Regions from separate parts of the Ensifer sp. Root423 genome, predicted to be linked through region 2. Evidence: riboswitches for the same ligand, from Rfam matches in the RefSeq annotation. Region 2 holds a riboswitch; the other holds the start of a gene.
The links. A riboswitch is a leader RNA that binds a small molecule or an ion and turns the genes downstream of it on or off. The one in region 2 is predicted to bind FMN.
Positions count from the first base shown of each region.

Region 1 (11,863 bases), on a different contig from region 2:
GGCGGAAGCCGAGCGTCTGCGCGTGACGGAAGAAGCGGAAGCAGCAGCCCAGCGCCGCCTTCAGGAAGCCACCGCCGGTCTTGCGAGCGGCCTGCGCCGCCTTGCTTCGGGCGATCTCGCCTTCCAGCTCAACGAACCCTTCTCGCCCGATTTCGAGCAGCTGCGTCACGACCTGAACCAGGCTGTCGCCCAGCTCGCCGACACGCTTGCCGCCGTCTCGTCAGCATCGGGCAGCATCGACAGCGGTGCCCGTGAAGTCAGCCAGAGCGCCGACGACCTGTCGCGCCGGACCGAGCAGCAGGCAGCGTCTCTGGAAGAAACGGCGGCAGCACTCGACCAGATCACGGTCAATGTCGGCAATTCGTCAAAGCGCACTCACGAGGCCCGCAGCGTTGCCGGCCAGGCCAACGAAAGCGCCCGCAAGTCCGGCGCGATCGTCTCCGGCGCGGTCGACGCCATGGGCCGCATCGAGCATTCGTCGAGCCAGATCTCCAACATCATCGGCGTCATCGACGAGATCGCTTTCCAGACCAACCTGCTGGCGCTCAACGCCGGCGTCGAAGCAGCACGTGCCGGTGATGCCGGCAAGGGTTTCGCCGTCGTCGCTCAGGAAGTGCGCGAGCTTGCCCAGCGCTCGGCCAACGCGGCCAAGGAGATCAAGGATCTGATCCGCAACTCCGCCGTTGAAGTCGAAAGCGGCGTCCGTCTCGTGCGCGAAACCGGCGAGGCTCTTCGCACGATCGAAGGCTTCATCGTCACGATCAACCAGCATATGGACGCGATCGCCGTCTCGGCACAGGAACAGTCCGCCGGGCTCTCCGAGGTCAATACGGCCGTCAACCAGATGGACCAGGTCACCCAGCAGAACGCGGCGATGGTCGAGGAAGCCAATGCGGCAAGCGCGACGCTTGCCCAGGAAGCCGGCCGTCTGCGCGAACTGATCGCGCGCTTCACGCTCGCCGAGGCTGGCGGTCACGGCTACGCCCAGTCGACCAACGGCGCGCGCTGGGCCGCCTGATCGCGATCGGAGGCGACGCGCAAGTCGTGTGACGCGCAAACGGTCGCCTGTCGCGAGAATTTCTTGCCACATCGAGTGAAACGGCCGCCAGAAATGGCGGCCGTTTCTTTGTCGGCAATGGAGTTACCGTGAAACGCCGGAGGTTTGTGTCGACAAATGCGGCAATTATAACTATCACTAATGTTACTGCCATTTCACATGGCACCTCATGAAATTCCAGCGACGATCATGAAGAAGACATTTGAAGTTTCCGATAGACTGTTCGAGCTTTACCACCGGGTTCACCGGCTGGTGAACGAATCGATGACCGAGGAAGGCGTGTCGCTGGCGCGCAGCAAGTTCCTCTTCTTCCTCAGCAAGCTCGGCCCCTGTCGTTCGACCGACATCGCCTGCGCGCTGAACTTCGCGCCGCGCACCGTCACCGAAGCGATCGACGGCCTGGAGCGTGACCGCCTGGTCATGCGCAAGCCCGATCCTGAAGACCGGCGCGCCAAGATCGTCTCGATCACCGAAACGGGCCGCGTCGTACTGGAAGCCGCAGAGCACCCGCGCAAGCAGCTGCTCGAGGAGATCTTCTCGGCCCTCGACGACGAAGAACTCGACGCGCTCTTTGATATCGTCGGCAAGCTGGTCGACCGGACGGACGAGATCCGCAAGCGCAAGGATGAGGCCGAAGAGGCAGCGCAGATCGCGATCGCCCGCTAGGAGCGTTCTCGCTCGTCGCAAATCACAAGTGCCGAAACAGAAAGAGGCCGGGACGTCATGTCCCGGCCTCTCCCGTTTTCTCCGGGCGGTAACGCTTACATCGCGTTGATTGCGCCAATGGAGAAGAACAGGGTTTCGCCAGAGGAGTCGTCGACGCCGTCATTGTCGGTGACGACATAGCCGTTGCCGGCGGCATCGACGGTGAAGCCTTCGACCTTGTCGACGACGTAGCCATTCAGCGCCTTCAGTTCCGGAATGAGATCACGAACCTCTTCCTTCTTGACGACGGGCAGTTCACCGCCAAGGGCAGCTGGCTTCAGTTCCGAGAGCGCAACGCGATAGATCTTCTTCAGCTTGGCAGCCTGACCGATCAGGTTGTCGCGCTCGATGACATAGGCATAGTCGCCGTGGACGGAAATTTCCGACAGACCAACCCAGCCGTCACCGGCCTTTTCGAGCGGGTAGCGCACGGCGCCCCATTCTTCGCTCTTCAGGTTGTAGGAGACGAGCTTGACGAAGCCCTTCTCGTCATCCTTCCATTCGCGCTGAACCGCCATCCACAGCGTCTGCTCGTCGCCTTCGCCGACAACGGTGATGCCTTCGAAGCCAAAGCGGGTTTCGCCGGCACGCAGCGCTTCCGGCAGGGCGATTTCCTTCTTGATCTCGCCCTTCTTGTTCACGTGGAAGATCGCGTGGCTGTAGAGCTGGTCGGAGTTGCCTTCCGACGCGAGCCAGAAGCCCCCTTCCCCGTCATTGGCGATGCCTTCGATGTCGAGCTTCTGCGCCGGTGCGCCATCGCGGGTGATGGCGAGCGCTTCGGTGATCAGCGCCGGCTTCTGGGTGGCGTCGATGGTGAAGATCGTGGGCTGCGACGAGTAGACCGAATCGTTGACGGCGCGCAGGAAACCGGGCTTGTCGGCAACGGCAGCGAGACCGGAGAGTGCGCCGAAGCCGATCGGCAGGCCATCCTTCTCGGCGGAGCGGATCTGCGGATAGACCGCTTCGCCCTCGGCACGCTCATAGATCATCACGTGCGAGCGCGCGCCGCCGTCCTCGACGAGATCGACTTCGTTTGCGGTCGCAAAGAGATTGCGCGCGGGGATCGCGACGGCGCCTTCCGGCGAGATGCCCGACGGCAGGAGCTGCAGCAGCTCAGGCTCGGCGCCCGTATCCTTGTAGACGCCGACGATCGAGGCACGTTCGGACAGAACGAAGAACAGGTTGTCGTCACCGAACTTCGCCGCTTCCAGGCCCTCGGGCTCAACGCCCTTGGCCGAAGAGCGCTTCTCGGGATAGTGTCCGATGGCGGCAATCGCATGCTCGAAGCTCGCGCCCGATTCGAAGAGCACCTTGCCGGTGGTGTCGAAGATCGTGAAACCGCGCGAACCGCCTTCATAGTCGCCTTCGTTGGCAACGACGATGCGGTTGTCGCCGAGCCACTTCACCGCGTCGGGCTCGCGTTTGCGGCCCGGCTGCTCGTCCTTGAAGGCAATCGCGCCGTTGCGCTTGGTGTCGATGTTCTTGAGGTCGACCGTGCCGGCAGAGAAATGCGTCTTCACCGTTCCCGTCTTGCCGTCGATGATGACGATGTGGTTGTTCTCCTGCAGCGTCAGCGCGATCTCGTCCTTGCCGTTGAAGGAAACGAATTCCGGCTCCGGGTCTTCACCGGCGATTTCGGCAAGACCGGTCAGCGTCACGCGCTTCAGCGAACCGCAATCGGCAACACCATCCTTCAACGACAAGATGACGAGGTCGCCGGCCGGCATCTGCGGGATCTTGCCGTCGTTCAGCTCTTCATCGCGCTCGTTCTCGATGGCGATGGCCGCCAGCGTGCGGTCCTTGTTGACGGCGATCGAATCCGGCTGGCCGCCGAGATCGCAGGTCGCATCGACTTTCTTCGAGGCCAGATCGACGATCGCAAGAAGCCCCGAAGGCTTGACGAAGCTTTCGCGCGTGTTGACCGCGACGAGTGCCTTTGCACCGGCGATGGTGACCGAGGTCGGCTCGCCGGCAAAAGAGACCGTGCCGGCTGCCTTCGGCGCCTTGGCATCGGTGATGTCGATCAGGCCGACGCGCTTGCCGGGGCTGTCGGAATAGACAAGCGTGTTGCCGTCTTCGCTGGCCGTGATGATTTCGGCAGATGTCGGCGCCTTGCGCGCATCGCCTTCCGGCAGGTTATCGGCAACAGCAAAGGATGCAATGCGGTTGAAGACGGGCTCGGCCGCCGCAGGAAATGCTGCGGATGCAAGAAGAACGGCCGCAAGCGCGGTCACGCGCGAAGTGATGGTCATGAAATCCCCCATGTGCGAACACTGAAAACATGGGGGTTCTGCGCGATGCCGATGACAGCCGAATGACAACGCTTGGGTTTTACACCGTTCCGGTTGCAGGCGCGGCGCGCTCGCGCCGCATCTCGTTGCGCATGATGAACAGCGAGGCGCCAAGGATCAGCACTGCGCCGACCCAAAGATATCCTGTCGGCGCGTAACCGAAGACCAGCCAGCCCGCAAAGACGTTAAGCGGCAGCTTCAGATCGTCGAAGGGCTGCACATAGGCAGCGTCGGCAACAGTATAGGCGAGCGTCAGCAGATATTGCGCGACTACGGTCAGTATCCCGGCGAGCAGCAGGAAGCCGAGTGCTGTCCCATCCGGCATGGTGAAGCCGGCCGAAAGCGCGATGGCGCCGTTGATCGGGGTCAGAAGCACAAGCAGCCATACGGTGATCGTTTCGGGGCGCTCGAGACTTGTGAGGCTCTTGGTGATGAGCGACGAAGCGCCCCACAACAGCGCCGACAGGATCGGCAAAAGGGCGGCCCAGCTGAAGCTGTCCGACCACGGTTCGAGAATGATCATCGCCCCGGCGAAACCGACCGCGGTTGCGGCCCAGCGCGCCGCGCCGACGCGTTCGCCGAGAAACAGGCGGGCGCCGAGGATGATGAAGAACGGTGAGGTCATGACCAGCGCGATCGCCTGCCAGATCGGCACGTGCGCCAGACCGGAGACCCAGGCCCCCACACCGAAGGCGGCCAGCACCACGCGCACGACGTGACGCCAGGGATAGTCGGTGCGCATGGCCGACAGCCCGACGCGTCGCAGAAACGGCAGTGAGAAGAGGAAGGCGAAGGCATATTGCCAGAACGCCATGGCGGTGGCTGGAAAACCGAGCTTCATCGTCAGCCATTGGGTGACGACATTGAGGCCGGCGAAAGCGATCCCAGCCAACACCATGAAGCCGGCTCCGGCCATGGCGCGCGAGGAGAAAAAGCCGAGGGAAGTCTGATTCATGTCATGCACCCTGAAAGCGGACCAAACACAAATCAGGACGCATGAGCGCACGGCACGACGCCGGGCATCCCTACCCTTCGTGCCAGCGACCATTCTCTTTCATCCGGACTATGACCGTCGGCTCCGGAGTTGCACCGGATCTGCTGACCCTCTCCCCAAAAATCGAGGAAAGGCGCTCGCGGGCTTGGGCCACCTTCGCGCGTCTCCAAGACGCCGCGCTGTCATGCCCTTACCGCCGGTGGGGACTTTCACCCCGCCCTGAGAATGGGCAAGCCCTAGAGCAAATGACGGACACTCGCAAGGGCTGCCCCAAAAATGCGAAAGGGTCCGGCTTGCGCCGAACCCTCGAATACCTGGACTGCCGGCCTCGTGTCCGGCCGCCAAGCAAATCTCATCAGCCGTTGACGGCATCCTTCAGGCCCTTGCCGGCCGTGAACTTCGGCACGTTGCGTGCCGGGATGTCAACTTCCGCACCCGTGGACGGGTTACGGCCCTTCGAGGCTTCGCGGCGCGAAACCGAGAAGTTGCCGAAGCCGACCAGGCGAATGTCGCCGCCGTTCTTCAGCTCAGCCTGGATGGTCTCGAAAACTGCATCAACTGCAGAAGATGCGTCGGTCTTGGAAAGTCCGGCCTTCTCAGCAACGGCAGACACGAGCTCATTTTTGTTCATGTTTCCACCCCTTTCAGATTGGTTCGAAACGACTGTGTTTTAAGGCGCGGCGGCTTGCGCTTCGCCCGCGTCTTGCCTTTCCCAATTGCGCCTAATCCCTTGGAATGCAAGGCTTGCAGGGCGCTTTTACAACAAAAAAGACCGGCCAATGGCCGGTCTTCCCAATTTTTCTGCAAAATGAGCGCCGCGCGAGCCGGCTGCACCCATTTTCAAGCCCCCGTCAGTGGGCGACGGAGGAGCCTGCTTCGTCCTGCGAATCAACCGGTGCTACGGTTGCCGGCTCGTTTGCCGGGTCCCAATCGATCGGTTCCGGCATGCGCACCAGAGCGTGTTCGAGCACTTCGCCCACCCGCGAAACCGGGATGATTTCGAGCGCGTTCTTCACGTTGTCCGGGATCTCGGCGAGATCCTTGGCGTTCTCTTCCGGGATCAGCACCTTCTTGATGCCGCCCCGCAGCGCTGCCAGGAGCTTCTCCTTCAGACCGCCGATCGGCAGCACGCGGCCGCGCAGCGTGATCTCGCCGGTCATTGCGACATCCTTGGAGATCGGGATGCCGGTCATGATCGACACGATCGTGGTTGCCATGGCGACGCCGGCCGACGGGCCATCCTTCGGCGTCGCACCTTCCGGTACGTGCACGTGGATGTCACGCTTGTCGAACAGCGGCGGTTCGATGCCGAAGTCGATTGCGCGCGAGCGGACATAAGAAGCCGCCGCGGAAATCGATTCCTTCATCACGTCGCGCAGGTTGCCGGTGACGGTCATGCGGCCCTTGCCGGGCATCATGACGCCTTCGATCGTCAGAAGCTCGCCGCCGACCTCAGTCCATGCGAGACCGGTGACAACACCGATCTGATCGTCACGTTCGGCTTCGCCGTGGCGGAAGCGCGGAACGCCCAGATAGTCGTTAATGTTGGCAGCGTTCACTTCGACCTTCTTGGCCTTGCCCTTGATGATCTCGGTCACGGCCTTGCGGGCGAGCTTCATCAACTCGCGTTCGAAGTTACGCACACCGGCTTCGCGGGTGTAGGTCTGGATGACCGCCATCAGCGCGCCGTCTGTGACCGAGAATTCCTTCGGCTGCAGCGCGTGGTCGCGGATCGCCTTCGGCAGCAGATGCCGCTTGGCGATTTCCAGCTTTTCCTCTTCCGTGTAGCCGGCGATGCGGATCACTTCCATGCGGTCCATCAACGGCGCCGGGATATTCAGCGTGTTGGCGGTGGTGATGAACATCACGTTGGACAGGTCGTATTCGACCTCCAGGTAGTGGTCCATGAAGGTCGAGTTCTGTTCCGGATCCAGCACCTCGAGCAGCGCCGACGACGGATCGCCGCGGAAGTCCTGGCCCATCTTGTCGATTTCGTCGAGCAGGAACAGCGGATTGGACCGCTTCGCCTTCTTCATCGACTGAACGACCTTGCCCGGCATCGAGCCGATATAGGTGCGGCGGTGGCCACGGATCTCGGCTTCGTCACGAACGCCGCCCAGCGCCATGCGCACATATTCGCGGCCGGTCGCCTTGGCGATCGACTTGGCGAGCGAGGTCTTGCCGACGCCCGGAGGGCCGACGAGGCACAGGATGGGGCCCTTGATCTTGGTCGAACGCGCCTGCACGGCGAGATACTCGACGATGCGCTCCTTGACCTTGTCGAGGCCGAAATGATCGACGTTGAGCACTTCCTCGGCATGGTTCAGGTCGGTCTTGATCTTCGACTTCTTGCCCCAGGGCAGGCCGAGCAGCCAATCCAGGTAGTTGCGAACGACGGTGGCTTCCGCCGACATCGGGCTCATCTGGCGCAGCTTCTTCAGCTCTGCATCAGCCTTTTCGCGCGCTTCCTTGGAAAGCTTGGTCTTGGCGATACGCTCTTCGAGCTCGGCCATCTCGTCGCGGCCGTCTTCGCCGTCGCCGAGTTCCTTCTGGATCGCCTTCATCTGTTCGTTGAGGTAGTACTCGCGCTGGGTCTTCTCCATCTGGCGCTTGACGCGCGAGCGGATGCGCTTTTCCACCTGCAGGACGGAGATCTCGCCTTCCATGAAGCCGAGCGCCTTTTCCAGGCGCATCTTCACGCTGGTGGTCTCCAGCATTTCCTGCTTTTCGACGATCTTGATCGACAGGTGCGAAGCGACCGTGTCGGCCAGCTTCGAATAGTCCTCGATCTGGCTGGCAACGCCGACGACCTCGGGAGAGATCTTCTTGTTGAGCTTTACGTAGCTTTCGAATTCGGACACGACCGAGCGGCTGAGCGCCTCGATCTCGACCGGATCTTCCTCCGGCTCGCTCAGGCTATGCGCCGAAGCCTCATAGAATTCCTCGCGCGGCGTGTAGCCGTCGATTTTGGCGCGCGCGCGGCCCTCGACCAGTACCTTGACGGTGCCGTCGGGCAGCTTCAGCAGTTGAAGAACGTTGGCGATGGTGCCGACTTCGTAGATCGCGGACGGTTCCGGATCGTCGTCTGTGGCGTTGATCTGGGTGGCAAGCATGATCTGCTTGTCGGTGCCCATGACTTCCTCAAGCGCACGGATCGATTTTTCGCGGCCGACGAAAAGCGGCACGATCATATGCGGGAAGACTACGATGTCGCGGAGCGGCAGGACCGGGTAGGTCGCGCTTTCAGTCGCCGGTGACGTTTTGTTCGTCATGTCATTTCCTTTCCGTCCCGATTTCGGGCCCGTATCCGGGAGCCCTACAGGCACTCCCGGCTGTCATATTTTCCACATGAAAGTGGAGTGCGACCGCGTCCATTTCAAGGCTCGACGCAGACATCCACAAACAGTGGCCGGGTCCTTCTGACTACGCATCAATGCTGTTGCGGACCTTGCGACGGACTACAAGCTCATGGACCGCAACCATTAAGGTCCTTCATTGAATCGTCACATCATTGCGTTGTTTGCGGCACTTTAGCAACAATCGAATTGTGAAATCTGCGCCCCGGCGCAGGTGTCTCAACAGCTAAGTGTGAACACATGAAGCAGACATGAAAAAGCCCGCACGAGGCGGGCTTCTCAAAGGGTAATTCAGGACGCTCAGGCCGAAACGTTGGTCTTTTCGTCCGACCGTTCCGAGTAGATGTAGAGCGGCCGGGCAGCGCCCTTGACCACCTCGTCCGAGATGACCACTTCGCGCACGCCTTCGAGCGTCGGCAGCTCGAACATGGTGTCGAGCAGGATCTTCTCCATGATGGAGCGAAGGCCACGGGCACCGGTCTTGCGCACGATCGCCCGACGCGCGATCTCGCGAAGCGCGTCCTCGTGGAAGGTCAGTTCGACGTCTTCCATCTCGAACAGGCGCTGGTACTGCTTGATCAGAGCGTTCTTCGGCTCGGATAGGATCTGGATCAGCGCATCTTCATCGAGATCTTCCAGCGTCGCCAGAACCGGCAGACGACCGATGAATTCCGGGATCAGGCCGAACTTGACGAGATCTTCCGGCTCCAGTTCGCGCAGAACTTCGCCGACACGGCGATCTTCCGGCGAGCGGACCGTTGCGCCGAAACCGATCGAGGTCTTCTCGCCACGGGCGGAGATGATCTTGTCGAGGCCGGCAAAGGCACCGCCGCAGATGAACAGGATGTTGGTCGTATCCACCTGCAGGAATTCCTGCTGCGGATGCTTGCGGCCGCCCTGCGGTGGTACCGAGGCAACCGTGCCTTCCATGATCTTCAGAAGCGCCTGCTGCACGCCCTCGCCCGATACGTCGCGGGTTATCGACGGGTTGTCGGACTTGCGCGAAATCTTGTCGACTTCGTCGATGTAGACGATGCCGCGCTGGGCGCGCTCGACGTTGTAGTCGGCAGCCTGAAGCAGCTTCAGGATAATGTTCTCGACGTCTTCACCGACATAACCGGCTTCGGTCAGCGTCGTTGCGTCGGCCATGGTGAACGGCACGTCGATGATGCGGGCGAGCGTCTGGGCGAGATAGGTCTTGCCGCAGCCGGTCGGGCCGACCAGCATGATGTTCGACTTCGCAAGCTCGACGTCGCTGCCCTTGGCGGCGTGCGCCAGGCGCTTGTAATGGTTGTGAACGGCGACCGAAAGGATGCGCTTCGCCTGCTGCTGGCCGATGACGTATTCGTCCAGAACCTTGATGATTTCCTGAGGCGTCGGAACACCGTCGCGGGACTTGACCATCGAGGTCTTGTTCTCTTCGCGAATGATATCCATGCACAGTTCGACGCATTCATCGCAGATGAACACGGTCGGTCCGGCAATCAGTTTTCGGACTTCGTGCTGGCTCTTGCCGCAGAACGAACAATAAAGTGTATTCTTCGAGTCACCGCCGTTGCTTCCGCTGACCTTGCTCATTTCCACTTCCTTCCAGCACGCCGGACACTTTCAAGATAAGTATCGCGGACCACTCAATTTGCCCTGAGCCTCAACCTCAAACAGGGCTTCCGGGAGTACTCACCGCCCCAGGCGTAAACGCCCGACGCAGTCGCAACGACTCTCCCAACTCCGAACGAACACTACGCTGACAGATTCCAACATAGCATTAATGGTTCATATTACCGGCTTTACCCTGTCGATAAAGCCCTTGAGCCATTACAATTGTGTCACAATTACATCTATCCCGACACAAATGCGCGTTATCAGGCCTGCTCGCCGCCCTCGATCTCTTCGCGCGAGGTCAGAACCTTGTCGACAAGGCCCCAGCTCAGAGCTTCGTCCGCATTCATGAAATGATCGCGATCGAGCGTCTGCTCAACCTCTTCATAGGTCCGTCCGCAGTGCTTGACGTAGACCTCGTTGAGGCGGCGCTTCATCTTCAGGATGTCCTTGGCGTGGCGCTCGATATCCGAGGCCTGGCCCTGGAAACCGCCCGAGGGCTGGTGAACCATGATGCGCGCGTTCGGCGTCGCGAAACGCATGTCCTTGTGGCCGGCGGCCAGGAGCAGCGAACCCATCGAGGCGGCCTGACCGACGCAGAGCGTCGAAACGGCCGGCTTGATGAACTGCATCGTGTCGTAGATCGCCATGCCCGACGTGACGACGCCGCCCGGCGAATTGATGTAGAGCGCGATTTCCTTCTTAGGGTTTTCTGCTTCAAGGAAAAGAAGCTGGGCGCAGACGAGCGTTGCCATCTGGTCTTCGACCGGGCCGGTCACGAAGATGATGCGCTCCTTCAGAAGGCGCGAAAAGATATCGTAGGAACGTTCACCGCGGTTGGTCTGTTCAACAACCATCGGCACCAGTGCCAGGGCGGTATCAACGGGATTTCTCATATCGAACCTTCATCAATCGGGTTCGCAAAACCTTTGCGAACCGGGAATCACGGGATTTACCTTCTGCTCCTACATAGAGTGTCAACACCCTTCACTTCAAGTCGCGAAGCTTCGATAAGCTTAATCGAAGGTCCGCTTTGCTTCGAAGTTCGGCCGTCCTCCACACATGGTTGGCGATAGAACATTTTTCCATCGATATCCTCGGTTGAGGCCATGGACGCAAACTCTGCACACAGGCTTCGGTGATATCGGTAAACGAAGGGGAAATCCGCGAACCTGGGCGCTGTTCACAGCTGCGACTCGATCGGCAACACACGGATTACCCCGGCGATCATGCGCCTTGCCAGGCTCGCGTCCGGCTCGTGGCGCACCAGCCGCTCGGAGCCATTGGCGCGATCACGCCAGACAAGACGCGATCCTTCGATGTCGACCCGGTAGCTGATCGACGGCGAAGTTTCCTCCTCGAACATGGAAGCCAGTTCGCCGGCGAGTGCCGCATCCTGAAAGACGACGCCCATTTCCGTGTTGAGTGAAGCGGAGCGCGGATCGAAGTTCATCGAGCCGACAAAACCGTTCAGGCCATCGACCACGAACGCCTTGCTGTGCAGGCTCGCGTTGCGGCGTCCGAACAATGTCATGCGGTGTCCCTCGGCGACATCGCCCTGCTCCTTCAACTCGAAGAGCGCGACGCCGGCCCGGATGAGCTTCCGGCGATATTTGACATAACCGCCGTGAACGGCGGCAACGTCGGTCGCTGCAAGCGAATTGGTCAGGACCGCCACGCGAGCGCCGCGCGAAACAATGGCGGCGAGTTCCCGCGTGCCGGCAACGCCGGGAATGAAATAGGGCGAGATTATCCGCAAGTCCCGCGTGGCTGCCTCGATCAGCGGAAAGAGTTCGCGCAACAGCCAGTTCTGGCGCCGCTGCATCAGCGCCTTTTCCGGCGGATCGGATGCCAGACGGAT
Region 1 is NZ_LMEG01000045.1:29,953-41,815, forward strand. Features, by position in the region: gene ASD01_RS28785 (HAMP domain-containing methyl-accepting chemotaxis protein) at 1-1,018, shown strand, start outside; gene ASD01_RS28790 (MarR family winged helix-turn-helix transcriptional regulator) at 1,247-1,723, shown strand; gene ASD01_RS28795 (esterase-like activity of phytase family protein) at 1,819-4,026, opposite strand; gene ASD01_RS28800 (DMT family transporter) at 4,094-5,008, opposite strand; FMN riboswitch at 5,096-5,278, opposite strand; gene hupB (DNA-binding protein HupB) at 5,403-5,678, opposite strand; gene lon (endopeptidase La) at 5,899-8,319, opposite strand; gene clpX (ATP-dependent Clp protease ATP-binding subunit ClpX) at 8,704-9,981, opposite strand; gene ASD01_RS28820 (ATP-dependent Clp protease proteolytic subunit) at 10,266-10,898, opposite strand; gene ASD01_RS28825 (phospholipase D family protein) at 11,186-11,863, opposite strand, start outside.
Region 1: it holds a riboswitch for FMN, as region 2 does, so the genes downstream of both, ASD01_RS28800 (DMT family transporter) here and ASD01_RS00605 (6,7-dimethyl-8-ribityllumazine synthase) in region 2, are expected to answer to the same signal.

Region 2 (11,863 bases):
GGGCGGTACGCTCTGGATCAAGGCCTCGGGCCTGTGGCTGGCGCATGCGCGCCAGCGCGACGTCATGGTGCCGGTGGCACTCGAGCCCTTGCTCAATGCGTTGGAAGCGAACGACCCGGCAACCGAGAAGGCGCAGGATTTCGTGATAACCGAGCGCAACCCTTCGGGCCTGCGCCCCTCGATCGAAACCACCGTGCATGCGCTGATGCCGCAGAAGGTGGTGGTGCATGTGCACTGCGTCGAGACGATCGCGACGGCGGTGCAGACCAACGGTGCGGCGATCACTGCTGAGCGGCTTGCCGGCTACCCCCATGTTTTCGTGCCCTATGCCCGCCCGGGCCTGCCGCTTGCAAGAGCAATCGCTGAGCGGATGCAGGACAACACGTCGGTTCTGATCCTCGGCAATCACGGCCTGGTCGTCGCCGCTGAAACCGTGGTCGACGCGGCGATCCTGCTCACCGACATTACCCGCCGCCTGACCGGCACGCGTCGGCAGGCGCTGGCCGCCGATCTCGCGTCGCTCGGTCGGCTTGCGGTCGACAGCGATTACCGGCTGCCGGAGGACATTGCCCTGCATTCGGTCGCCGCCGATCTCGACAGTTGCCGGCTTGCTGCCGGCGGCAGTCTCTATCCCGATCATGTCATCTTCCTCGGCAAGGGGGTGTCGGTGGCCGCGCCCGGCGAGACCGCGCTTTCGATCGAGACGAAGCGGCGTGCGAGCGGCGACAGCCTGCCGCCCTTGCTGCTCTTCCCGGGCAAGGGCGTGCTCGTGCAGAAGGAGATTTCTGCCGGTGCCTTCGCCATGGCGCGGTGCCTTGCCGACGTGACGGCACGCATTCCAGCGGACGCACGGTTACGTTACCTGACCGAGGCGGAGAACGCCGAGCTTCTCGGCTGGGACGCCGAGAAATACCGCCAGCAGCTCAACCGCGCCGGACAGGTGCTGCAATGAGCGGTGACAATCGCAAGCTGGTCGTCGGCATCGATCTTGGCACCTCTGGCGCCCGTGCGGTCGCGATGGCGGCGGACGGCACGGTCGTGGCATCGGGTGCAGCGAAGCTCTCGGCTTTTTCTGCGGATCACCGCGATCCGATCGGCTGGTGGAAGGCCGTGCAGGCGGCGCTCGAAGAAGCGCTTGGGGGTACCGACAGGCAGAAGGTCGTTGCACTTTCGATCGACGGTACATCGGGCACGATGCTGCCGGTCGATCATGCGGGCGCGCCGTTGGCAACGCCTATGATGTACAACGACCCGGTTGCCGACCGCGCACCGCTCGATGCGGTCTCTGCCTATGCGCCGCGCGAAAGTGCGGCCCATGGCGCCACATCCGGCCTTGCCAAGCTTCTCGCTTTCCAGACTGTGCCGGGCGTGTTCCGGGTGATCCATCAGGCCGATTGGCTGGCCGGGCATTTCACCGGGCTCTACGATGTCTCCGACGAGAACAATGCGTTGAAGACCGGCTACGATCCCGTGTCGCGGTCCTGGCCGGATTGGATGGAAAAGACCGGCGCCCGCGTCGAACTGCTGCCGGATGTGCTGCCGGCTGGTGCGCCGATCGCGACGATCTCGCCGGAAGCGGCCGGAGCCTTCGGGCTTTCAAGCGAGGTGGTGGTCGTTGCCGGCACCACGGACGGATGCGCCTCGTTTCTCGCCACTGGCGCCGATCAGCCGGGCGACGGCGTCAGCGCGCTCGGCACGACGCTGACAGCGAAGATGCTGTCCGACCGTCCGCTGTTTGCGCCGGAATACGGGCTCTACAGTCACCGCATCGGCGAGATGTGGCTCGCCGGCGGGGCGTCCAATACGGGCGGGGTGGTGCTGGCCGAGCATTTCTCGCCGGAGCGGATCGCTGCACTTTCGGCCGGGATCGATCCGGCCGTCGACACCGGGCTCGATTATTATCCGCTGGTGAAGCCCGGCGAGCGCTTCCCAATCGCCGATCCGGATTTCGCCCCGCGCATGAGCCCGCGGCCGGCCGATGACGCGACCTTCCTCAAGGCAATCTTCGAGGGCATCGCCGGCGTCGAGAGCCTCGCCTATCAGCGGCTGGCGTCGCTTGGCGGACCGGGGCTCCGATCGCTTCGCAGTGTCGGCGGCGGCGCCAAGAACGCGGCCTGGAGCGCGATCCGGGCGCGCAAGCTCGGCGTGCCGTTCCTGCCCGTCCTGTCCGAGGAGGCGGCGGCCGGCACGGCACGGCTGGCGCTGGCCGGTGCCAGAAAGGCTGGTGTGCTGTGACGTTTGCTCAAACGACTGCGATAGCGAGGCTTGGCGAGATTGCCGATCGCTACGACGCCTTCCTGATCGATCAGTTCGGCGTGCTGCGCGATGGCCGCGGGCCCTATCCGGGTGCGGCCGAAACGCTGGTCAAGCTGAAGGATGCGGGAAAGCGCATCATCATCCTCTCGAATTCCGGCAAGCGCTCGGCGGAAAACGACCGTCGCCTCGTCGATCTCGGTTTCGTCGCGGGGAGCTGGGATTGGTTCCTGACCTCGGGCGAGGTCGCCTGGCAGATTCTCAGGCGGGAGGGCGAGGGTGCCACCGGTGGGCGGCGCAAGTGCCTGCTGATCAGTCGCGACGGTGACCTCTCGCCGCTGACGGGGTTAGACCTCGAACGCACGACCAGTGGTGCCGATGCCGATTTCGTGCTGCTCGCCGCGAGCGAGGGCGATGTCCATCCGCTTTCCCACTACGAGGCGCTTTTGGCGCCGGCCGCCAGACGCGGCGTGCCCTGCCTGTGCACCAATCCGGACAAGGTGATGCTGATCAAGGAAGGTACCGCCTTCGGCGCCGGGCGTATCGCCGAGCTCTACGAAGAGCTTGGCGGCAGTGTGCGCTGGATCGGCAAGCCCTTTGCCGACATCTATGCAGCCGCGCTGGAATTCCTCGGCCATCCGGATCCGACGCGTGTCTGCGCGATCGGCGACAGCATCGAGCATGACATTGCCGGTGCCGCGAGCGCGGGACTTCGCTCGATACTGGTGACGACGGGGATCCTGGAGCGCGCCTCGGACGCGGAGCGCCGCAAGCTCTTTGCCGAACACGGCGCCAACCCCGATTTCATCCTTCCGAAATTTCTCTGGTAGCCGGGAGTAAGGTCGTGGCCTTCACGCTGTCGCTCAACACCAATCCGCTGGTCAACCGCTTCGCCGAGCCTGACGACCTGATCGACACGATCGCCGAGAAGATCCGCATCGGCTACGTTCAGCTCACCCACGAGTTCGTCAATCCCGGCTGGCCGGCGGCAACGATCGCCAAGACCGTCAGGCAGTTTCGTCGGGCGCTCGACCGTACCGGCGTGAAGATCACCTCCGGCATGACCGGCCCCTATGGTCGGCTCAATCATTTCGGCCATCCGGACCCGGATGTCAGGCGCTACTATGTCGACTGGTTCAAGACCTTCGCCGATATCTCCGCCGATCTTGGCGCCTCGGGCATGGGCACGCAGTTCGCGATCTTCACGCTTCGCGATTACGACGACCCGTCGCGGCGCGAGGCGATGATGCGGATCGCCATCGATTGCTGGCGCGAAGTTGCCGAGCACGGCAAGGCGGCGGGGCTCTCCTATGTCTTCTGGGAGCCGATGTCGGTCGGGCGCGAGTTCGGCCACACGATCGAGGAATGCCGTGCGCTCGACCGGCGGCTCGCCGAAGCCCATTTGCCGATCCCGATGAAGATGATGGTCGATATCGACCACGGCGACGTCACCTCCGACAACCCCAACGACATCGATCCCTATGCCTGGGCGGCGGCGTTCCCTGAGCGCTCGCCGATCATCCACATCAAGCAATCCTCGATGAACAAGGGCGGTCATTGGCCGTTCACCGCCGCCTACAACCGCGACGGCCGCATCACGCCGGAGAGGCTGATCGGCGCGGTCAAGGCCGGTGGCGGCACCGACAACGAGATCTGCCTGGAGCTTTCCTTCCGCGAACGCGAGCCGACGGACCACAACGTCGTCGAGATGATCCGGGAGTCGGTCGAATTCTGGGAGCCGCATATCGATACGGGCTTCAATCGCACAGAAAAATCACACTGAAAGATCACAAAATCACGTTAGATAAATTGAAATATCACAAATAGGTGTTACCTTCTCACGGTGAGCGTGGTCGAGGCTGCGCGGGATCGGGACCGAGACGATGAAGCCGGAAGACAGGCGACAGGCGATCATGGATGTGTTGATGGAGGCCGGAACGGCCTCCGTCGAAGACCTCTCCTTGCGCTTCGGCGTCAGCAAGATGACAGTGCATCGCGACCTCGACGACCTCGAGCAAGCGGGCCTCTTGCGCAAGGTCCATGGCGGCGCCTCGATCCAGTCGAGCCCGCAATTCGAAAGCGATTTCCGCTACCGCGAAAAGATCGCCATCTCCGAAAAGCGGCGGATCGCCGAACATGCGGCGAGCCTGATCGAGCCGGGGCAGAGCATCCTCATCGACGACAGTTCGACCACCGGCGCGATCGCCGATTGCATCCGCGACATCCGGCCGCTGACGGTCATCACCAACAATCTCGGCGTGATCACCAGCCTCTCAGGTGCTGCGGGCATCAACGTCATCGCGCTCGGCGGCCAATACAGCAAGAAGTTCAACGGCTTCTTCGGCATCGTCACGGACGAGGCGCTGCGGTCGCTGCGCGTCGATATCGCCTTTCTCTCGAGTTCTGCCATCGAAGGCACCACGGCCTTCCACCAGGACCAGGAGGTGGTGCAGGCCAAGCGCCTGATGGTGAAGGCGGCCAAGCGCAAATACCTCTTAGTAGACCACGACAAATTCGGGCGCTCTGCGCTCCATTTCCTGACCGGGCTCGATTCCTTCGACGCGGTGCTGACCGGCGCTGAAGTTTCGGCCGAACATGCCGCACCGCTCGAAGAGGCAGGCATCCGGCTGGTCAGGATCGACAATCTCAAGGAGAAAGCATGAGCAAGTCAGGCCTGTGGGTCGGCACCAGCTGGAAGATGAACAAGACGCTTGCCGAGGCGATGGTCTTTGCCGACGGCCTGGCGGCTGCCGACGCTTCGCGCGACGACCGCATCCAGCGCTTCGTCATTCCGCCGTTCACGGCGGTGCGTGAGGTCAAGGCGCGACTTTCCGGCACCAGCGTCAAGGTCGGCGCGCAGAACATGCATTGGGACGATGCCGGCGCCTGGACCGGCGAGGTGTCGCCGCTGATGCTTGCGGATTGCAACCTCGATGTGGTCGAGCTCGGCCACAGCGAGCGGCGCGAGCATTTCGGCGAGACCGACCGCACCGTCGGCCTGAAGACGGCAGCCGCCGTGCGCCATGGTCTGGTGCCGCTGATCTGCATCGGCGAGACGCTTTCTGAGCGCGAAGCGGGCGAGGCGGATCAGGTGCTGAAGCGCCAGGTCGAAGGCGCGCTGGCACTTCTCGAAGGCGCGGCGAAGAAGGCGACGATCCTGCTGGCCTACGAGCCGGTCTGGGCGATCGGCGTCAACGGCATTCCGGCGACGGCTGACTATGCCGACGAGCGCCACAAGCGCATCGCAGAGGTGGCGGAAGCCGCCCTCGGCCGTCGCGTGCCGGTGCTCTACGGCGGCAGCGTCAACCCCGGCAATTGCGAAGAACTGATCACCCAGGCGCATATCGACGGCCTCTTCATCGGCCGCTCCGCCTGGGACGTCACTGGCTATCTCGACATTCTGCAGCGTGTCGCCAAGGCGATCTGAGCCCCGGCCGTTGCAGCTCAAGAAGAACGAAAGGAACAATCATGAAGATTGCAATCGGAGCCGACAGCGCCGGCAAGCCCCTGCTGGATGTCATAGCCGCCCATCTCGGTGGCCGCAGCGACGTGGAAGTCGTGGATCTCAGCCAGTCCGGCTTCTATGCGGACCTCGCACAGAACCTGGCGCAGCAGGTTGTCGAGGGCAAGCATGACCGCGGCATACTGTTCTGCGGTACCGGCATCGGTGTATGCATCTCGGCCAACAAGGTGCCGGGCATCCGCGCGGCGCTGACGCACGACACCTATTCGGCCGAGCGGGCCGCCAAGTCGAATAACGCCCAGATCATCACCATGGGCGCCCGCGTCATCGGTCCGGAGCTGGCAAAGTCGATCGTCGACACCTGGCTCGCGTCCGAGTTCGACCCGAACGGCTCTTCAGCCGGCAATGTCGAGGCGATCAATCGCCTGGATGCCGCAAGAGCCGGTTGAGGGAAGGGGCGGGCGGCTTGCCGTCTGCATCCGGTTCCCGGTTCAAGGCCTACCTTATCTCGCGATGCCGTTGATCCTCCCTCAGGCATCGTGACGACACGCCCGGCAGCGATGCCGGGCGTTTTCATGTCCGGTCTCCCGCTTCGCCTTGACGAAGCTTCTGCAAATATTTGAATATTCTTGCGGATCGTCAATTGAAGGGCGTCGCCGCATGAGTGAAACCACCCCGACCGAGCCGCATCAAAGCGCGCACCACCATGTGGCGCGCATGAGCGGTCGCGACACGCATGAACATCACAGGACGGCGACGACGCTCGAACTCTTGTTCGACCTGACCTTCGTCATCGCCTTTAGCCTGGCGGCTTCGCAGCTTGCTCATTTCCTGGCCGAAGGGCACTTCTTTTCCGGCCTCTTCGGCTTCGCGCTTGCGACCTTCTCCATCTGCTGGGCCTGGATCAATTTCAGCTGGTTTGCCTCCGCCTACGACACGGACGACTGGGTATTCCGCATCGTCACCATGGTGCAGATGGTCGGCGTGCTGATCCTTGCGATCGCCCTGCCGCCAATGTTCGAATCGATCGACAAGGGTGAGCATCTCGACAACGGCATCATGGTGCTCGGCTATGTCGTCATGCGGGTGGCAATGCTCTTCCAATGGCTGCGCGCCAGCCGGCAGGACCCGGCCCGACGGGATGCCTGCATGGCCTATGTCAAAGCAATCAGCCTCGCCCAGCTTGGCTGGGTCGTTCTGATCTTCTTCGATTTCTCGCTGCTGGTGACCTTCGTCATGGTCGTGGGGCTGACGGCGATCGAGATGCTGGGCCCCTATGTCGCCGAGATGCGCTACGGCGGAACGCCCTGGCATGCCCATCACATCGCCGAGCGCTACGGGCTGCTCGCGATCATCGCGCTTGGGGAAGGGGTGGTCGGCACGGTCGCCTCAATCTCCGCCGTGGTCGAAGGGCAGGGCTGGAACCTCGATGTCGCGCTCGTCTGCCTCGCCGGTACGGGGCTCACCTTCGGCATGTGGTGGATCTATTTTCTGCTGCCGAGCGCCGAGATCCTGCACCGGCACCGTCAAAAACGCTCCTTCGTCTGGGGCTACGGCCACATGCCGATCTTCGCCTCGATCGTGGCGACTGGCGCCGGCCTGCATGTGGCGGCCTATTACATCGAGCACAAGGCGCATATCGGCTCGGTCGCAACGGTGCTGACCGTTGCGGTGCCCGTCGCGTGCTACATCGGGCTGCTCTATGCGATGTACGCCTATCTTATGCAGCAGGTGGAGCGGTTGCATCTCTGGCTGCTCGCGGGCACGGCAGTGGTGCTGGCCGCGTCAGTGGTCGCGGCCATGGCCGGGCTCGACATGGCCAAGTGCCTGATCATCCTGATGCTCGCGCCCGTCGTCACCATCGTCGGCTACGAGGTGGCGGGGCACCGGCACCGCGTGGCGGCACTGGATCGCAGCCTGCGCAAGAACGAGGCTGCGCATTGATTTTGCGAGTCGAAACAGCGCGTTGCCGGCTCAAGCTGGTGAGCCGATTCAGGTGGTTCAGAGGTTGATTCAAGCGCAGCGTTTGGCGCTGTTCGCCCCTGCCGCTGCCCCCTCACGCTAGCCTTCTCCCCGCAGGCGGGGAGAAGGTGGCCGGCAGGCCGGATGAGGGGCATTCCCCTCACCGGGCGGATGAGGGGCGAGCCTTCACCGGGCGGATGAGGGGCGAGCCAACCTCAAGCGCATCTCGCCGATCAGGCGTTGACGAGCGCCAGCTTGGCGCGGGCGTCGAGGATCTGGGCGCAGGCGTTGGCCGCCTCCGTACCCTTGGTAACGAAGTGCTCGCGGAAGAAGGCGATCAGCGGTTCGCTTTCCTGGAAATTGTGCGGCGTCAGTACGGCGGAAAGCACCGGCACATTGGTGTCGAGTTGCACGCGCATCATGCCGTCGAGCACGGTGCCGGCGACGAAATCGTGGCGGTAGATGCCGCCGTCGACGACGAAGGCGGTGCCGAGGATCGCGGCATAGCGGCCGGTCTTGGCCAGCGTCTGCGCATGCAGCGGGATTTCGAGCGCGCCGGGTACGTCGAAGATCTCGACGTCGGCGGCCGACCCGCCAAGCTTCGTCCATTGCGTGACGAAGGCATCGACGCAGCGGCCGACGATATCGGCATGCCAGCGGGCACGAACGATCGCGATCTTGGCGGCGGGGTGGGAAAGAATGGTCATGGTCTCAAGCCTTTCAGGGTTTGGCGTTTTCCAATGATCCCGTCGGGCGAACATGCATGCGCGCGAGGTCCCGTCGCGGGGACCCACGTTGCTGCTTGCTCTCTTCCATCCGGACTGTGACCGTCGGCTCCGGATTCTGACCGGATCTGCTGACCCCCAGGGCGAAACCCTGAGGCGCTCGCGGGCTTCGGCCTTTCGGCCGCTACCGCCGGTGGGGAATTTCACCCCGCCCTGAGAACAACGCGACTATATAGCGCGACCGCGCGCGGTCAAACGCACGGTGCGACGAAAATGCCAGAAATCACGACAGATTTTTCCAGTGTTTGGAGCCATCGGAAGAAATCGTTCCGATGGCGTCAATCGGCCTACTCCCGAATGACCAGCAGGTCCTTGGCGGCAAAGCGCAGCGTGACGTTGTCGCCGGAAACCGGCGGGGCCACACCCGGATTGTTGAACATGTCGAAGGAGATGACGTCGCCGCCGACGCGAAGGCGCGTGCGGATGACCGAGCCGAGGAAGCTCGTCGAGACGACCTCGCCGGCAAGCGACGTGTCGCCCGTGGCGCCCTCGGCGATCGAGCCCGCTTCGGGACGAAGCGCCAGCGATATGCTGTCGCCGCCCTTCATGCCGGCAATCGGATCCTTCAGCGCGATCTGCTGGTTGCCGATCGTGACGGCACCCGCGGCCGGGTCCGCGACCTTGCCTTCGATGATGCTGAGCGTGCCGACGAAGGAGGCGACGAAACGCGTTGACGGCGTGTTGTAGATTTCGAAGGGGGTGCCGATCTGGTCGGCGCGGCCGGCATTCATGACGACGATGCGATCGGAGATCGACAGCGCTTCTTCCTGGTCATGGGTCACGAACACGGTGGTGATGCCGAGCTGTTGCTGGATCTGCCGGATTTCCTCGCGCAGCGACACGCGGATTTTGGCGTCGAGCGCCGACAGCGGCTCGTCGAGCAGCAGCACCTGCGGCTTGACCGCAATGGCGCGGGCAAGCGCAACGCGCTGCTGCTGACCACCGGAGAGCTGGTAGGGGAAGCGGTCCGCCAGGTGCTCGAGCTTGATCAGCCCGAGCATCTGCTTCACCCTCGCGTCGATCTCCGACTTGTCTGTACCTGCGACCTTGAGGCCGAAGGCGACGTTGTCATGCACGTTCATGTTGGGAAACAGCGCATAGGCCTGGAACACCATGCCGATGTTGCGCTGGTTGGGCTTCAGCGAGTTCTGGTCGCGGCCGTTGATGACGATCTTGCCGCTGGTCGGGCTTTCGAAGCCGGCGATCATGCGCAGGACCGTGGTCTTGCCGCAGCCCGATGGCCCGAGGAACGAGACGAACTCGCCCTTTTCGATGTCCATGTTGAAATCGTGCACGACGTGAACCGGGCCGAAGGACTTCTTGATGCTGGTGAGTGACAGGAAACTCATGGGTGCGGTCCTCAGGCCTTAGCAGGCGCGCTTTTTTGAAAGCGCGAGACGAGCTGGATGAGGCCGAGGCAGCCCCAGGTGATGCCGAATGCAATGACGGCGAGTGCGGCCGGTTCATAGGCGCGGTTGGCGCCCAGGAGCTGCATGTAGGGGCCGAAAGCCGGGCGGTTGAGCAAGGCAGCCATGGTGAACTCGCCGATGACGATGGCAAAGGTCAGGAAGGCGCCCGAGAGCACGGCGACGAGCACGTTCGGCAGAATGATCTTGGCAAGGATCGTCGTCCATCCGGCGCCGAGGCTTTGGGCGGCCTCGGTCAAGGTGGCGACGTCGATGGTGCGAAGGCCGGTGTCGACCGCGCGGTACATGTAGGGCAGCGCAAGCGTCGCATAGCCGAACATCAGGAGGATGTTGGTGCCGGTGAGCGAGCCCGTCAACGGCAGCCAGCTCGAGGTGTTGTAGAGCCGGATGTAGCCGAAGACGATGACGATCGCTGGGATGACCAGCGGCAGCAGCGTTATGAACTCGATGACGGGGCGCAGCCGCGGCAGCTTGAGGCGGACCCAATAGGCTGTCGGCACGACGAGCAGAACACCGAAGAGGATGGTGAACAAGGCCTGCAGCACCGAATAGGTGAAGGTCTCCTGGAAGCGCGGGTCGGCGAAGACCTTCTGGTAAGCGTCGAAGGAGTATTCGCCGCGGCGCATCTTCAAGGAGAAGTTGGTCATGCCAATGAGCGGCAGGGTGAAATAGAGGAGGCCGAAAACGAGGGCTCCCCAGGCCCAGATCTTCTTCATTTCAGCCACCTTTCGCTGCGGCTGCGCAGCCAGATGTAGATCGCGTTGGCGATACCGGTGACGACGATCATGCCGAAGGCGAGCGCGTAACCGAGATGCGGGTTGCCGAGCACGTCGCCGCGGATCTGGGCAAAGAGCAGGATCGGCACGATCGAGAGCGACGAGCCGGTGAGTGCGATCGCGGTCGCAACGGCGCCGAAGGCATTGGCGAAAAGCAGCGCCAGCGTGCCGAGCAGCGACGGAAGCAGGATCGGGAAGGCGACCATGCGCCAGTATTGCAGGCCGGTGGCGCCGAGGATCTCGGCGGCCTCGCGCCATTCGCGCTTCAGGCCGTCGAGTGCCGGCGTGATGATCAGGATCATCAGCGGGATCTGGAAGAACAGATAGGTGACCGTCAGCCCCCAGAAGGACAGCAGGTTGAAGCCGAGCATCCGGAGGTCGAGCCCGAAGTTCGAGCGCAGGAAGACGGTGACGATGCCGACAGGTCCAAGCGTCGCGAGAAAGGCAAAGGCGAGCGGTACGCCGGCGAAGTTGGAGGCGACGCCGGAGAAGGTCAGGAGCGGTCCGCGGATCCCCTTCGGCAAGCCGCCGAAGACGATGGCGGACGCCATGGCAAAGCCGATCAGGCAGCCGAGAAGCGCCGAGGCGATGCTGATCTTGATGGAGATCCAGTAGGCAGCCAGAATCGAGGGCGTGAACAGGCCGCGGATGTTGTCGAGCGTGAAGCTGCCATCGGGCGTCTGAAACGCGCCGACCACGATCTTCATCGTCGGCAAAAGCAGGAACAGCGTCACGAAGGCGGCAAAGGGAAGAATGCCCAGCCAGTGAAGCGGTAGGCGACGCGCCGGCGGGCTGGCGTCGGGTTTAGCAGATGACATTCCGTTCGCGCCCCTGAAGCCGCGTTTTCCACGCGGGCGTTATCGATTGTTGCAAGCAAGAAGCGGGAAACCGACGAAGCCGCGCACGGCTCCCAGATCTCGCTCCAAGGACTTGAATTTCTTACGAATAACCTATGCGCCCCGACCGGAAAACCGGTCGGGGCGACATGTCTGTGGAAAGGCTTACTGAACGTTCGCGCCGACGACGGAATCCCAGCCGCCGGTGACGGCAGCCTTGTTGGCGTCGACTTCTTCGAGCGTCGGGAAGTAGGCCTTCTCGTAAGCGGCTGCCGGCGGCAGGGCGTCGATCAGCTCCTGCGGAACCTTGCCGGCCTTGACCATGGCGTTGAAGCGGGTCGGGTGGCAGAAGCCCTTGAGC
Region 2 is NZ_LMEG01000001.1:111,777-123,639, forward strand. Features, by position in the region: gene ASD01_RS00565 (class II aldolase/adducin family protein) at 1-952, shown strand, start outside; gene ASD01_RS00570 (FGGY-family carbohydrate kinase) at 949-2,235, shown strand; gene ASD01_RS00575 (TIGR01459 family HAD-type hydrolase) at 2,232-3,083, shown strand; gene ASD01_RS00580 (sugar phosphate isomerase/epimerase family protein) at 3,098-4,036, shown strand; gene ASD01_RS00585 (DeoR/GlpR family DNA-binding transcription regulator) at 4,137-4,916, shown strand; gene ASD01_RS00590 (triose-phosphate isomerase) at 4,913-5,680, shown strand; gene derI (D-erythrulose-4-phosphate isomerase) at 5,722-6,165, shown strand; gene ASD01_RS00600 (low temperature requirement protein A) at 6,377-7,660, shown strand; gene ASD01_RS00605 (6,7-dimethyl-8-ribityllumazine synthase) at 7,912-8,385, opposite strand; FMN riboswitch at 8,479-8,628, opposite strand; gene ASD01_RS00610 (ABC transporter ATP-binding protein) at 8,751-9,812, opposite strand; gene ASD01_RS00615 (ABC transporter permease) at 9,824-10,606, opposite strand; gene ASD01_RS00620 (ABC transporter permease) at 10,603-11,484, opposite strand; gene ASD01_RS00625 (ABC transporter substrate-binding protein) at 11,668-11,863, opposite strand, start outside.